DNA from 2 places in the Roseateles sp. DAIF2 genome. Region 1 is predicted to be linked to the other one. Evidence: riboswitches for the same ligand, from Rfam matches in the RefSeq annotation. Region 1 holds a riboswitch; the other holds the start of a gene.
What was found. Region 1 has a riboswitch for ZMP and ZTP ahead of folB (dihydroneopterin aldolase). Riboswitches for the same ligand answer to the same signal wherever they lie in the genome.
Positions count from the first base shown of each region.

Region 2: linked by a shared signal. The riboswitch ahead of glyA (serine hydroxymethyltransferase) and the one ahead of folB (dihydroneopterin aldolase) in region 1 are both predicted to bind ZMP and ZTP.

Region 1 covers NZ_CP049919.1:5,744,515-5,752,038, forward strand. The annotation lists gene arsB (ACR3 family arsenite efflux transporter) at 1-188, opposite strand, end outside; gene G8A07_RS26440 (arsenate reductase ArsC) at 208-708, opposite strand; gene G8A07_RS26445 (helix-turn-helix transcriptional regulator) at 728-1,051, opposite strand; gene G8A07_RS26450 (MFS transporter) at 1,122-2,708, opposite strand; gene G8A07_RS26455 (DMT family transporter) at 2,821-3,759, opposite strand; gene G8A07_RS26460 (AraC family transcriptional regulator) at 3,831-4,655, opposite strand; gene G8A07_RS26465 (TIGR03571 family LLM class oxidoreductase) at 4,736-5,689, shown strand; gene folB (dihydroneopterin aldolase) at 5,708-6,079, opposite strand; ZMP/ZTP riboswitch at 6,121-6,201, opposite strand; gene G8A07_RS26475 (MBL fold metallo-hydrolase) at 6,224-6,865, shown strand; gene G8A07_RS26480 (LuxR C-terminal-related transcriptional regulator) at 7,003-7,524, shown strand, end outside.
Region 2 covers NZ_CP049919.1:2,975,227-2,982,750, reverse strand. The annotation lists gene ubiD (4-hydroxy-3-polyprenylbenzoate decarboxylase) at 1-1,533, opposite strand, end outside; gene G8A07_RS13600 (lytic transglycosylase domain-containing protein) at 1,802-2,650, shown strand; ZMP/ZTP riboswitch at 2,707-2,843, shown strand; gene glyA (serine hydroxymethyltransferase) at 2,909-4,159, shown strand; gene nrdR (transcriptional regulator NrdR) at 4,180-4,623, shown strand; gene G8A07_RS13585 (GspH/FimT family pseudopilin) at 4,703-5,260, shown strand; gene G8A07_RS13580 (type IV pilin protein) at 5,270-5,710, shown strand; gene G8A07_RS13575 (PilW family protein) at 5,746-6,417, shown strand; gene G8A07_RS13570 (PilX N-terminal domain-containing pilus assembly protein) at 6,414-7,524, shown strand, end outside.

The DNA of each region.
Region 1 (7,524 bases):
ACCCAGATCAGCAGGCCCACCGGGAGATTGACCCGGGCGTACTCCATGCGACCGATGGCATGGAAGAGCTCCGGCATCCACTGCCCGAGCAGGATGCCCGCGACGATGCACAGGAACACCCAGAGGCTCAGGTAGCGCTCGAAGACGCTCATCGGCGCGGGCGCATCGGACTGCGGCGACGGATTCATGGGGAGGGTGGAGCTCATATCAACGGCGGCCGATCTCAAGCAGCGCGGCCTGCAGCGCCGCCTTGTCCATCTGTTCCAGCGGCAGGGCAAGCAGCTGCAGCATGCGATAGCCGATGGCCTGGCGCGTCAGCTCGAAGGCACGGCGCTTGCCCGCGTCGCCGCCCTCGGCGTCGGAGGGGTCGGGATAGCCCCAGTGCAGCTTCAGCGGCTGGCCCTGGCCACCAAAGAACACCGGGCATTGCTCGGCCGCCGCGCTGTCGCAGACGGTGATGACCAGGGACAGCGGCGGTGCCTCGGGCGCCGTGAACTCGTCCCAGCTCTTGCTGCGAAAGTCCGCGGTATCGACGCCGACGTTGCGCAGCGCCTCCAGCGCGAAGGGGTTGATGCGGCCGCTCGGCGCACTGCCGGCGCTGTGCGCGCGCACCGGCCGGCCGAGCCGCGCGGCCCAATGGTTCAGCATGCCCTCGGCCAGCACGCTGCGGGCCGAGTTGTGGGTGCACAGGATCAGGACGTGGAACATCGCGGGGCTCCGGGTCGGCTCAGCAGCAGGAGGAGGAACGGGCCGGCACGGCGCAATCCGCGCCCTGGCAGCAGTTCTGGGTCAGGAAGCCCAGCAGCGCGTTCATGCGCGCGAACTCGGCGCGGTAGATCAGCTGGCGCCCCTCGCGCTGCTGGCTCACCAGGCCGGCGTTCAGCAGTTCCTTCAGGTGGAAGGACAGGGTCGAGCCGGCCAGCTCCAGCGCCTCGGCCAGCGCGCCGGGTGTCAGGCCCAGCGGGCCGGCCACCACCAGGGTGCGGAATATCCGCAGCCGCGCGGGCTGGGCCAGCGCGGCCAGGGATTTGACGACATCGTTTTCTTCCATATTTCCATCATAGTTGAAATATGGAATTTAATACAAGCCCGCCGGAACCTGCCGGCGGGCTCCTCCGGACTCAGGCCGATCGCGCCGCCTCGTCGCCGGACTGCGACGGCTCGCCCTTGCCGCCGCCGCTGCGCAGCAGCTTCGCCGCCAGCACGCTGGCCATCATCACCAGGGCCGCGCCGCACAGCGCGGTGAACTGCAGCGCGTCGGTAAAGGCGATGCGGGCCTGGGCCAGCAGGATCTGGCCCTGGTCCGGCGGCAGCGCGCGGGCGCTGGACAGCGCGCCGCCCAGGGTCGCCAGGGCCTCGGCCGGCAGCTCGGCACCCCAGGCCGCGCTCAGCTGGTGGCGGTAGATCAGCGTGCCCAGGCTGCCGAACAGCGCGATGCCCAGCGCGCCGCAGAACTCGGAGCTGGTCTCGGCGATCGCCGAGGCCGCGCCGGCGCGTTCCGGCGGCGCCGAGGTGATGATCAGTTCGGTGCCGATCGCGAATACCGGCGCCATGCCCAGGCTGATGATCACCATGCCGGCGATCAGCAGGGCCAGCGCCGAGGTGCCGTTGTCGCCCACCAGCAGCATCAGCGCCATGCCGACGGCCGCGGCGGCCAGGCCCCAGACCAGCACCGCGCCGGGGTTGTAGCGCTGCGCCAGCTTGGGGGCGACCACCATCGAGCCGACCACGAAGCCCAGCGCCCAGGGCACGGTGGCCCAGCCCGCCTGCAGCGGCGTCAGGGCCAGCACCAGCTGCAGGAACTGGGCGATGAAGATGTAGACGCCGAACATCGCCAGGCAGGACAGGCCATAGGCCGCGATCGCCGCGCGGAAGGTCGGCAGGCGGAACAGCTTCAGGTCCAGCAGCGGGTAGTCGAGCCGGCCCTGGCGGCGCAGGAACAGCGCGCCGATCGCCAGCCCCAGCAGCAGCAGGCCGAAGCGCAGCGGGCTGGGGCCATATTCGGCCATCGCCTTCAGCGCATAGATCAGGGTCAGCACCGCCGCCAGCGACAGCGCCACGCTGGCCGGGTCGATGCGGCCGGCGTTCTCGTCGCGGTACTCGGGCAGCAGGCGCCGGCCGACCAGCAGCAGCAGCGCCATCACCGGCACCGCCGGCAGGAACACCGAGCCCCACCAGAAATACTGCAGCAGCAGGCCGCCGACCAGCGGGCCGACCGCGCTGCCGACCGAGAAGGCGGTGATCCAGATGCCGATCGCGAACTGGCGCTCGCGCTCGTCATGGAACATGTTCCGGATCAGCGACAGGGTGGACGGCGCCAGGGTCGCGCCGGCGATGCCGAGCAGCGCGCGCAGCGCGATCAGCTGCGCCGCGCTCTGGGCAAAGGCCGCGAAGACCGACGCGACGGCAAAGAAGGCCGCGCCGATCAGCAGCAGGCGGCGCCGGCCGATGCGGTCGCCCAGGGTGCCCATCGTGATCAGGAAGCCGGCGACGAGAAAGCCGTAGATGTCGATGATCCACAGCAGCTCGGAGGCGCTGGGCTTCAGTGCGGTGCTGAGCGCCGGCACCGCCAGGTTCAGCACCGTCAGGTCCATCGCATAGACCAGGCAGGGCAAGGCGATCACGGCCAGGCCGATCCATTCGCGGCGGGTGGCCTTGGCCGGCACGGCCTCGGCGAGATTGTTGTCGGGGGTGATAGCGGTCGTCATTGGTGAAGCTCCCTGGCGTTACCCAAGCACGACGAACACCGGGTCCGCGGATCGACAACGCCTGCATCAACTGTCTGGAAAAACAGTATCGCGCGCCTCCGGCCCAATCCTGTCAGGAGCTTGGCAGCACCTCGCGCCGCGGGGCCGCCGCCGGCTCCTGCCGCCCCGGCAGCGCCGCCAGCACCAAGCCCCCCAGCACGCACAACAGGCCGATGCCCTGCGCCGGCCCGACCGGCTCGCCCAGCACCAGCATCGACAGCCCCAGCGCCGCCACCGGCAGCCAGACCGTGGCCAGCGCGGCGCGGCTGCCACTGGTGCGGGCGCTGCCGGCATACCAGAGCAGGAAGCCGCCGACCGTCGGCACCCAGGCGTAGTACAGGATGCCCAGCAGCGCCGCCGGCTCCAGCCGCGGCAGCGCGCCCTCGCTGCGCCACCAGGCCGGCAGCGCCGACAGCAGCAGCCCGCCGGCGCACATCAGGGTCGACATCGGCAGCGGCGGCAGCGGCCGGCGCAGGCGCTTGTTGCCGAGGATGAACAGCGCCTCGCAGGCGATCGCCGCCAGCACCGCGGCGATGCCCAGCAGCCGGGTGGGTTTGGCCGCGGCGCTGTCCGGCGCAAAGGCCAGCGCCATCACGCCCAGGGTCGCCAGCGCCAGCGAGCCCAGCAGCCGCGCGCCCGGGCGTTCGCCCAGGAACAGCAGCGCGAACAGCGCCGCCATCGCCGGCAGGGTGCCGGCCACGACGCCGGCATCGGCCGCGCTGGCCCAGCCCACGCTCAGGATCAGCAGCACCGTGTAGCCGACGCTGCCCGCCGCCGCCTGCAATACCAGCAGCAGCAGGTCATGCCGGTCCAGGCGCGGCAGCGGCGTGCGCTGCCACCACCACAGCAGACCCAGCAGGGGCAGCGCGGCCGCATGGCGCAGCGCCGTGGCCAGGAAGGGCTCGACGCCCTGGCCGATGATCTTGCTGACCACCACCGTGCTGCCGACCAGCACCATCGCCAGGCTGCACAGCAGCTGGCCCTTCAACGATTCCGACATGCGCTTCGTCATCACGGCTCGATCCATCCGGGAAGGAAAGAAAAGCCGCAGTCTGGGCACGCCGCCCCGGCGGGTCTTGAACGTTATTGCGGCCCGGCCACCGCGCGCCGCCAGGCACCGGGCGTGAAGCCGAACTGGCGCGTGAACACCCGCGTCATGTGGCTCTGGTCGGCAAAGCCGGCCGCCGCCGCGGCCTCGGCCAGCGCGCTGCCGGCGCCGATCAGTCCGCGCGCCCGCTCGGCGCGGCGCTGCAGCAGCCAGGCATGGGGCGGCAGGCCGTAGCGCTGCTCGAAGCGGCGCAGCAGCTGGTACTTGCTGAGCCCGGCCAGCGCGGCCAGCTCGTCCAGCCCCGGCGCCGCCAGCTCCGCCGCATCGGCCAGGCGCTCATGCACCAGCCGCAACGCGGCCGGCACCGGCCCCTGCGTCGGCGGCGCCAGCGGCGCGGTCGAATAGGCATCGCCCAGCAGGCCCAGCGCCGCCGCGAAGGTCTCGTCGCAGGCCAGGCGCGCGGCATCGTTTTCACCGCCCGCCTGCCAGGCCCGCAGCTGCGCGAACAGCAGGCGCAGGGTCTGCGCCAGGCGTGCGTCGCGGATCACCGGCTGGGTCAGCGCCTGGTCGGGCAAGAGCGCCGGCTCCAGATAGAGCATGGCCCAACGCCGCGCATCGCCGCCCAGCGGCCGGCCGTCATGCAGCTCGCCCGGATTGCTGGTGATCAGGTCGCCCGCGAAGGCCTCGACCGGCCCGCGCCCGCTGGCCGAGGCCTGCGCGCCCTGCAGCACCAGGCCCAGGCCGAACACCTCATGCCAATGGCGGCCGAAGCTGCGCCCGCTCTCGATCCAGGTGCCGAACACGCCGGACCAGGGTGTGGCGAACACCTGGGCGCGATGGAGGGCGGCGGTAGCGGGCATGGTGCGCGCAGTATCGCCGGGCCGTTGAAGCGCGGCGCAACGCCCCCAGCTGGGCAGCTATGGGCGAGCAGCACACCATCATGACCAGCCACAACACCTTCGCGCGGGTTTTCAGGGAGGGGCAGCTCTCGATCGGCCTGTCCCTGCCGCTGCTCGGCCGCGGCCGGACGGTGGCGGATTTCCATGAGCAGTTGGCGCTGGCCCGGCTGGCCGACCGGCTCGGCTATGCCGCGCTGTGGGTGCGCGATGTGCCGCTGAACAGCGCCGGCTATGCCGATCCGGTCGGGCATCTGGATCCCTGGGTGCTGCTGGGCGCGCTGGCCGGCCAGACCGAGCGCATCGCGCTGATCAGCGGCGCCATCGTGCTGCCCCTGCGCCACCCGCTGCACATCGCCAAGGGCGCCATCTCGACCCAGCTGCTGTCGCGCGAGCGCTTCATCCTGGGCCTGGGCTCCGGCGACCGGCCGCAGGAATACGCGGCCTTCGGCCGGAACGGCGAGGAGCGGCGCGAGCTGTTCCGCCGACATTGGGCGACCGTGGCCGCGGCGGTCGCCGAGCAACCCGCGCGCGTCGTGCCGGACCTGCCGGCGCCGGACGGCGACACCGGCAGCTTCTCGCTGCTGCCGGCCCTGCCGGGGCCGCTGCCGCTGCTGGCCGTCGGCTCGGGCGGGCAGAGCGTGGACTGGATCGCGCGCAACGCCGGCGGCTGGATCACCTACCACCGCGAGCCGCAGGACCAGCAGGCCCGCCATCGGCTGTGGCGCAGCGCGGTGGAGCGCGCCGCGCCGGGCGAGTTCCGCGCCTTCGGCACCGCGATGCGGCTGGAGCTGGACGCCGACCCGCGGGCCCCGGCCCGCCCGATCCCGCTGGGCTATGCCACCGGCCGGCTGGGCCTGGCCGCGATCCTGCGCGAGATGCGCGCCGGCGGCACCCACCATGTCGCGCTGGGCCTGCAGGACGACGGCCGCCCGCTGGCCGAGCAGCTGGAGGAGCTCGCCCGCGAACTGCTGCCGGAGTTCCACACGCAAGGCTGAGGCAGCGGAGGCTCGCCATCAGAGTTCGTCGCGCGACATCGCGATCTCCACCCGGGCCGCCTGCAGCACATGGGCCATCGGCGGGCAGGCCTTGCTGACGCCGACCTCGACGCTGGCGATCGGCGGATAGGCGCCGAGCAGGCCGCGCGCGATGTCCTCCGCCAGCGCCTCGACCGTCTGGAACTTGCGGGCGCCGGAGATCCGGGCGACATCGTCGGCCAGCCGGTCGTAGCCGATCGAGCGCTCGAGCCGGTCGTCGCGGTGCGACCGGACCTCGGCGAGATGGCAGCGGACGTCGAACAGGAAACGCTGCCCCAGCCGGCGCTCCTCCTCGTACAGGCCGTGATGACCGAATAGTTGCAGACCCTGGATCGAGATCGATGTGCGCATGCCGTGCCGCTCCCTGCTTGGCAAAGATGTGAGTGGGGTGATCGTGATGCCCAGGCGAGCGGCGGCCGGGATCGCACTCCACGGTGGGGCTCCACCTCGCGTCGCCAGTCATGCGATCCGGCCGGCATCGTACAGTCGCCGGCCATGAGCCTGCGCTACCTCACCCTCCCCGTCACGCCCTTCGCCCAGAACTGCTCCCTGCTGTGGTGCGACCAGACCCTGGACGCCGCGGTGGTCGATCCCGGCGGCGAGCTGCCGCGCCTGCTGGCCGCCGTCGCCGAGCAGGGGCTGGCACTGAAGGCGATCTGGCTGACCCATGCCCATATCGACCATGCCGGCGGCGCCGGCCAGCTGGCGCGCGAGCAGGGCCTGCCGATCATCGGCCCGCACCCGGGCGACCAGTTCTGGATCGACGGCCTGCCGCAGCAGAGCGCGATGTTCCGCTTCCCGCCGGCCGAGGGCTTCACGCCGACGCGCTGGCTGCAGGACGGCGACACGCTGCAGATCGGCCACGAGACCCTGGCCGTGCGCCATTGCCCCGGCCACACGCCGGGCCATGTGGTGTTCCACTCGGCCGCGGCGCAGCGCTGCTTCGTCGGCGACGTACTGTTCGCCGGCAGCATCGGCCGCACCGATTTCCCCGGCGGCGACCATGCGACCCTGATCGCCTCGATCACCGAGCGGCTCTGGCCGATGGGCGACGAGACGGTCTTCATCCCCGGCCATGGCCCGGAGAGCAGCTTCGGCCGCGAGCGGCGCAGCAACCCCTACCTGCGCAATACCTGAGCCGCGCCCGGGCGGCAAGGTGAATTCTTCACAAAAGCCGCCCGCAAGATTCACCGCCGCCGCGCGGGGCGTCTCCCTATGCTTGGTGACAGTACGGTTTGTTACTTCCGTCCTCACCACCGCACAGGGAGCCCATCATGATGGACATCGCCACCGCCTCGCCGAGCCCCGAATTCCGCCGCGAACGCCGCGCCGCGGCCTCACTGAGCAGCCATTGGCTGGGGCTGGTGCTGGAGGAACTGGACTACGGCGTGCTGCTGCTGAACCAGCGCGGCGCGGTGCTGCACAGCAACCGCGCCGCCCGCCAGACCATGGACGCGCAGTACCCGCTGCAGCTGCTGGGCGGCCAGCTGCGCGCCCGCAGCGCCAAGGACATCAAGCCGCTGTACGAGGCCCTGGCCCAGGCCGAGGGCGAGGGCCGGCGCTGCCTGCTGCGCCTGGGCGAGGGCAGCGAGCAGGCCAATGTGGTGGTGGTGCCGCTGAATCGCGATGTCGAGCAGGCCGCGGTGCTGCTGGTGCTGGAGCGGCGCCAGCTCTGCGGCGCGCTGGCCGCGCAATGGTTCGCGCTGCGCTACGGCCTGACCCCGGCCGAGACCGAGGTGCTGAAGGCGCTCAGCGATGGCCATGAGCCCAGCAGCGTCGCGCAGAGCCAGGGGGTG
Region 2 (7,524 bases), 2.8 Mb from region 1:
GTACAGATCCTCCATGCGTGTCGAGACCTCGGGCGTCATCGTGATCGTGCGGCCCCATTCGCGCGGGGTCTCGCCGGGCCATTTGTTGGTCGCGTCCAGTCCCATCTTGCCGCCCAGGCCGCTGACCGGCGAGGCAAAGTCCAGGTAGTCGATCGGCGTGTTCTCGACCAGGGTGGTGTCGCGCACCGGGTCCATGCGGGTGGTGATGGCCCAGACCACCTCCTTCCAGTCGCGGATGTTCACGTCCTCGTCCACCACCACGATGAACTTGGTGTACATGAACTGGCGCAGAAAGCTCCACAGCCCGAACATCAGGCGCTTGGCATGGCCGGGGTAGGCCTTCCTGATCGAGATCACCGCCATCCGGTAGCTGCAGCCCTCGGGCGGCAGATAGAAGTCGACGATCTCGGAGAACTGCTTTTGCAGAATGGGCACGAACACCTCGTTCAGCGCCTCGCCCAGGATGGCGGGCTCATCGGGCGGCTTGCCGGTGTAGGTGCTGTGATAGATCGCATCGCTGCGCCGGGTCAGGCGCTTGACCTCGAAGACCGGGAACCAGTCCTGCTCGTTGTAGTAGCCGGTGTGGTCGCCATAGGGCCCCTCCAGCGCGTGCAGATAACCGCCCTTCTCCTTCAGCGGCACGCCGTCCTCGCTGACGGCGCTGTAGCCCGGCTCCGCCACCGGGATATGGCCTTCCAGCACGATCTCGGCGCTGGCCGGCACCTGCAGCGGATGGCCCGGCTCGCCGACGCCGCTGTCCACCACCTCGGTGCGCGAGCCGCGCAGCAGGCCGGCGAACTGGTACTCGGATAGGCTGTCCGGCACCGGCGTCACCGCGCCCAGGATCGTGGCCGGGTCGGCGCCCAGCGCCACCGCGATCGGGAAGGCTTGGCCGGGATTGGCCAGCGCGAAGTCGCGGAAGTCCAGCGCGCCGCCGCGGTGAGCCAGCCAGCGCATGATCAGCTGGCGCCGGCCGATCAGCTGTTGGCGGTAGATGCCCAGGTTCTGGCGCCGGCGCGGCTGGGCCACGCCCTGCGGGCCGCGGGTCACGACCAGGCCCCAGGTGATCAGCGGGCCGGCATCGCCGGGCCAGCAGGTCTGGATCGGCAGGCGCTTCAGGTTGACCTCGGCGCCTTCCAGGATCTGCTGCTGGCAGGCCGCCTCGCGCACCCGGCTGGGCTTCATGTCCCAGAGGGCCTTGGCCATCTGCAGCAGGCGGCCGGCGTCCTTCAGCCCCTTGGGCGGCTCGGGCTCCTTCAGGCTGGCCAGCACATGACCCACGTCACGCAACTCCTGCAGGTTCTCGGCCCCCATGCCCAGCGCCACGCGACGGGTGGTGCCGAACAGATTGGTCAGGGCCGGCATGCTGTGGCCGGTCGGTTTTTCGATCAGCAGCGCGGGGCCGCCGGCACGCAAAACCCGGTCGCTGAGGGCCGTCACCTCAAGTAGGGGGGATACCGGCTCGGAAACGCGCCGCAGCTCTCCCATCCCCTCCAAATTGTGCAGAAAGTCGCGAAGATCACGGTACTTCATAACTGTAAGTAATTTTAACTTGGCCTTATAAGCTTGACGGGTTATTTTTGGTCTTTAGAATCCGCCTGCCCTGAAGCCTTCAGGGTTAACCCGCGTCGTCGCCTTGGGACGGTGATGACGCCCCGCTGCCGATGGACCCGGCCCGGGTCTCGCCAAGCTTGTCGCTTGGCTGGATCCGAGATGTGCCGGCCCATTATCACTGCCATGTCGGCAGGCCCTGCTCCACCAGGAACGGGCCCGATGACAGGGCGGAGAAGAAAGGAGTCGCATGACAGCGCGTCGTGATTTCGTATCCCTCACCCGCGGTGCCGCCGCGGCCGCTACCTTGTTCGTCAAGGACATCGGCCAAGGCCTGCTGGTGGTCAGCCACAACACCCTGGCCCTGCTGGGTCTGGCCGTTGTGGCTGTGCTGCTGATGTTCAGCAGCCAGGCGGATCTCCGCCACAAGCTGGAAACCGAGGCCTTCGGCTGGCTGACCGCCCGCCAGGAGGCCCGCGCCGAGGCTTCCGGCAACACGCTGGCCGGCCTGTCCGAGCCCGAAGCGCTGGTGCGTGCCACCGCGGCCGATCCCAAGGATCTGCCGCGCCAGCAGGCCGCCGTCGCGATGTGGCTGTCGCGCCGCTACAAGGTTGCGCCCGAGCCGATCAGCCGCCTGGTGCAGGAAGCCTGGACCGTGGGCCAGCGCGCCCGCGTCGAGCCGACCCTGATCCTAGCCATCATGGCGATCGAGTCCGGCTTCAACCCCTTCGCGCAGAGCTCCGTCGGCGCCCAGGGCCTGATGCAGGTGATGACCCGCGTGCATGACGACAAGTACGAGGCCTTCGGCGGCAACCTGGCCGCCTTCGACCCGATCACCAATCTGCGCGTCGGCGTGCAGGTGCTGAAGGAGTGCATCCAGCGCGCCGGCAGCCTGGAGGACGGCCTGCGCTACTACGTCGGCGCCGCCAACCTGCCCGACGATGCCGGCTACGCCAACCGCGTGCTGGCCGAGCATGAGCAGATGAAGTCGGTGATCGCCGGCCGCGCCTACACCCCGCCCGCCCGCCCGGTGCGCGAGGCCGCCGCGTCGGCCCCGGCCGCGACGCCGGATCCGGAGCGCGTGGCCCTGCTGAACTGAGCGCGCGAACCGCACATTTTTCTCTCTCCGAGAAGGCCCCGGTGTCCGCTACACTGGGGCCTTCGCGCAACTGGCGATCAAGGCTGCGGACGGCATCAACCGGCCGACGGCCCGAGGTGGTGGACCACCGGGGAGCGCGAACGGTTCAGGGCCCGGGCCCGGCCGACATCAGCCGTTCGCCTGGGCAGCCCAGCACCTGTCGCGATGTGTCGCGGCGGATCGTCTCGGGCCCAACCCTCACCATGACCCACCACCATCATGTTTGATCGCAGCCAATCGACCCTCGCCAACGTCGACCCCGAACTCTGGGCCGCCGTCCAAAACGAAAACCGTCGCCAGGAAGATCACATTGAGCTGATCGCCTCGGAGAACTACACCTCGCCGGCCGTGATGCAGGCGCAGGGCAGCCAGCTGACCAACAAGTACGCCGAGGGCTACCCCGGCAAGCGCTACTACGGCGGCTGCGAATATGTCGACGTGGTGGAGCAGCTGGCGATCGACCGCCTGAAGCAGCTCTACGGCGCCAACTTTGCCAATGTGCAGCCCAACTCCGGCTCGCAGGCCAACCAGGGCGTGTTCTTCGCGCTGCTGCAGCCGGGCGACACCATCATGGGCATGAGCCTGTCCGAAGGCGGTCACCTGACCCACGGCATGGCGCTGAACATGAGCGGCAAGTGGTTCAACGTGATCTCCTATGGCCTGAACGCCAAGGAAGAGATCGACTACGACGCGATGGAAGCCCTGGCCCGCGAGAAGAAGCCCAAGCTGATCATCGCCGGCGCCTCGGCCTACAGCCTGCGCATCGACTTCGAGCGCTTCGGCAAGATCGCCAAGGAGATCGGCGCCTACTTCATGGTCGACATGGCGCATTACGCCGGCCTGATCGCCGCGGGCGCCTACCCGAACCCGGTGCCGCATGCCGACGTGGTGACCTCCACCACCCACAAGAGCCTGCGCGGCCCGCGCGGCGGCATCATCCTGACCAATAGCGAAGAGATCGCCAAGAAGATCAATTCGGCCATCTTCCCGGGCATCCAGGGCGGCCCGCTGATGCATGTCATCGCCGGCAAGGCCGTGGCCTTCAAGGAAGCGCTGTCGCCTGAGTTCAAGGCCTACCAGGAACAGGTGGTCAAGAACGCCAAGGTGCTGGCCGAGACCCTGATCGAGCGCGGCCTGCGCATCGTCTCCGGTGGCACCGAGAGCCATGTGATGCTGGTCGACCTGCGCCCCAAGGGTCTGACCGGCAAGGAAGCCGAGGCCATCCTGGGCGCCGCCCACATGACCTGCAACAAGAACGGCATCCCGAACGACCCGCAAAAGCCGATGGTCACCAGCGGCATCCGCTTAGGGACCCCGGCGATGACCACGCGCGGCTTCAAGGAAGAGCAGGTGCGCGCCACCGCCCACCTGATCGCCGATGTGCTGGACAAGCCGCATGACGAGGCCAACCTGGCCGCGGTGCGCGAGAAGGTCGCGGCCCTGACCCGCGACTTCCCGGTCTACCGCTAAGCCGCGCCCGAAGCCCGCCGATGCGCTGCCCCTTCTGTACCCATACCGAGACCCAGGTCGTCGAGACCCGGGAGTCGGATGAGGGCGATGTGGTGCGGCGCCGGCGGCGCTGCCTGGGCTGCGACAAGCGCTTCACCACCTACGAGCGAGCCGAGATCGCGCTGCCCGCGGTGGTAAAGAAGGACGGCACCCGGGCCGACTTCGACCCGAGCAAGCTGCGCGCCTCGATGCAGCTGGCGCTGCGCAAGCGGCCGGTGAGCATCGAACTGATCGATGCGGCCCTGGCCCGCATCGAGGAAAAGCTGCTGACCAGCGGCGCGCGCGAGCTGCCCTCCACCAAGCTCGGCGAGCTGGTGATGCGCGAGCTGAAGAAGATCGACAAGGTCGCCTATGTGCGATTTGCCTCGGTCTACCGCAGCTTCGAGGATGTCGACGAGTTCCGCCAGCTGATCCGCGACATCTGATCCAGCCCCTCTGAAAAGGGGGGATGCATCCCCCGACGGCAGGAAAGAAAGCGCCGAGCGCGCCTTCTAGATTGGGTTCATGCTCAGTCGCCCCAGCCCTCATCCCTCGCTCCCGCAACGCGGCCTCAGCCTGGTCGAGAGCTGCGTTGTCTGCCTGATCCTGGGCATCCTGCTGGCCACCGCCCTGCCCGCGATGCAGCGGCTCATGCAGGGCCAGCGGTTGCAGCAGATCGCCCACACGCTGATGACCGATCTGCAGCAGGCCCGCAGCGATGCGGTGCGGCGTTCGGACAGCGTGCATTTCCGCTTCAGCCGCCATGCCCTGGGCAGCTGCTATGTGATCCATGGCGGCAGCTCCGGCGATTGCCGCTGCAGCGATGCCGGCCAGGCCGTCTGCAGCGATCCGGCCCTGCTGCTCAAGCTGCAATGGCTGCCCGCCAGCCTGGAGGCCAGCATCAGCGCCAATGTGGCGAACCTGAGCTTCCAGCCGCGCCAGGGCGCGGTCACCTCCACCGGAAGCATCGACATCGTGGCCAGCAACGGCCAGTCGATCCGCCATGTCGTCAGCATCGCCGGCCGGGTGCGCAGCTGCTCGCCCAATGGCAGCGTCGGCGGCCTGCCGCGCTGCGCGACCTGAGGCCTGGCCATGAACATCGCCACCCCACATCGCCAGGGCTTCACCTTGATCGAGGTGATGCTGGCCGTCGTCATCGCCAGCATCCTGGCCGCGTTGACCCTGCCCTCCTACCAGCGCATGGTGCAGAAGGGCCGCCGCGCCGATGCGATCGCGGCGCTGACCACAGTGCAGCAGGCCCAGGAGCGCTGGCGCACCAACCAGGCCAGCTATGCCGACACATTGGACTCGCTGGGCATCCGCTCGGCCGAATCGCCCGCGGGCTACTACCAGATCCGGCTCAGCGAGGTCAGCCACAGCGGCTACACGATCACGGCCACGCCGGTCGAGCGCCGCGTGCAGGCGCAGGATCGGTCCTGCGCCGCCATCACCGTGGTCGCGGAACGCGGTCAGGTGCAGTACGGCGGCAGCAATGCCGCCGGCACCCCCACCACCGAGTGCTGGGCCCGATGAGAGCCGCACGCCGCGCCCCTCGAAGCCGAGCCTCAGTGCGCGGTCTGGGCCTGGTGGAGCTGATGGTGGGCCTCACCGTCGGGCTGATCGTCGTGGCCGGCGCCTCGGTGATGATGGTCGGACAGATCGGCGAGCATCGCCGCCTGATGCTGGAAACCCAGATCCAGCAGGACCTGCGCGCCGCGGCCGATCTGATGCTGCGCGACCTGCGCCGCGCCGGCTACCGGGGCCGGGCCGAGGAAGCGGTCTGGGCCAGCGGCGCTTCGGCGACGACCGCCAACCCCTATGCCCAGGTCCTGTCCGTCGCGCGCGAAGGCGGCGAGGTCAACTACAGCTACTCCAGCGCCCGACCGGACCGGGTGACGACGGAGAACAACCAGGTCGACGCCAACGAGCGCTTCGGCTACCGGCTGCAAACCGGCGTGCTGCAGTTCAACCAGGGCGGCACCTGGCAGCCACTGACCGACCCGCAGACCTTGAAGGTCACCGACTTCCAGGTGCGCATCAACACGCAAGACCTGTCCCTGGAGGAGTTCTGCCTGCAGCCCTGCCCGGCCGCGGCCGCCGACTGCCCGCCACGCCAATTGGTGCGCGATGTCAGCCTGCGCATCGAGGGCCAGGCCGCCCATGACAAGGCGGTCGTGCGCAGCGTCAATCTCAGCGCCCGCCTGCGCAACGACGCCATCGAAGGGAGTTGCGGCACATGAGTTCCATACTGATCCCGCGCCGGCACCAGCGCGGCGCCGCCACGATCGTCGTCGTGATGGTGCTGTTCTTCCTGATCGCGCTGGTCGCGGCCTACACCAATCGCAACCTGGTCTTCGAACAACGCATCTCGGGCAACCACTACCGCGCAGCGCTTGCCCTCGAGACCGCGGAAGCCGGCGCCGAATGGGCGCTTGGCCTGCTGAACGGCGGTTTCATCGATGGCGCCTGTGCCGGCAGCAGCGGCGCCGGCAAGAGCTTTCGCGAGCGCTACCTGAACATCGCCGAGGACCGCCGCATCACGCGTCATCTCGCGGTGGCGGAGCGCGCGGCGGTCAGCGCCTGCCAGCGCAAGGCCGAGTCGGGCTGGGTCTGCCAATGCCCGTCCAACGGCGCGGTCGATCTGTCGGAACCTGGAGAGGCCAGCGCGCTGCAGCCGATGTTCGGCGTCCGCTTCGGCGAGCTGGCGCGGCCCGGTGTGGTCCGCGTGCTGGTGCAGGGTTGCACCGGCGCGCTGGGCCAGTGCCGCAACGCGGCCACCGACCGTGTCGACCTGGCGCAGAACACCCTGCAGTTCCATGCGGCGCTGGTCAGCGCGCTGAAGACGCCACCGGCCGGCCCGCTGACCGCACGCGACACGGTCGACCTCGGCGCCGCGGGCCTGGGCCTGCACAACACCGATCCCCGTCAGGGCGGCTTGCTGATGCAGATCGGCGCGACCGAGTACAGCGGCTCGCTGGCACGCTCGAGCAGCACGCCCGGCACACCGCCCGGCAGCGCCCTGGTGCGCGGCGACAGCACCTTGACCCGCGGCAGCCCCGAGGACATGTTCCGGCTGTTCTTCGGCATGAGCGCGGCCACCTACAGCCAGCAACCCGCGATGCGCGGCGTGGGCTGCGCCGCTGGCGACTGCGGCACGGCCCTGGTCGAGGCTCACGGCCGCGGCGCGGACCTGCTCTGGGTCGAGGGTGGGGCCAGGATCGCCAGCAATATCGAGCTGGGCACGCTCGAACGGCCGGTGCTGCTGGTCGTCAACGGCGCGCTGAGCCTCGACGGACCGATGCGACTCAACGGCCTCGTCTATGTGCGCGGCGACGCGAACTGGAGCA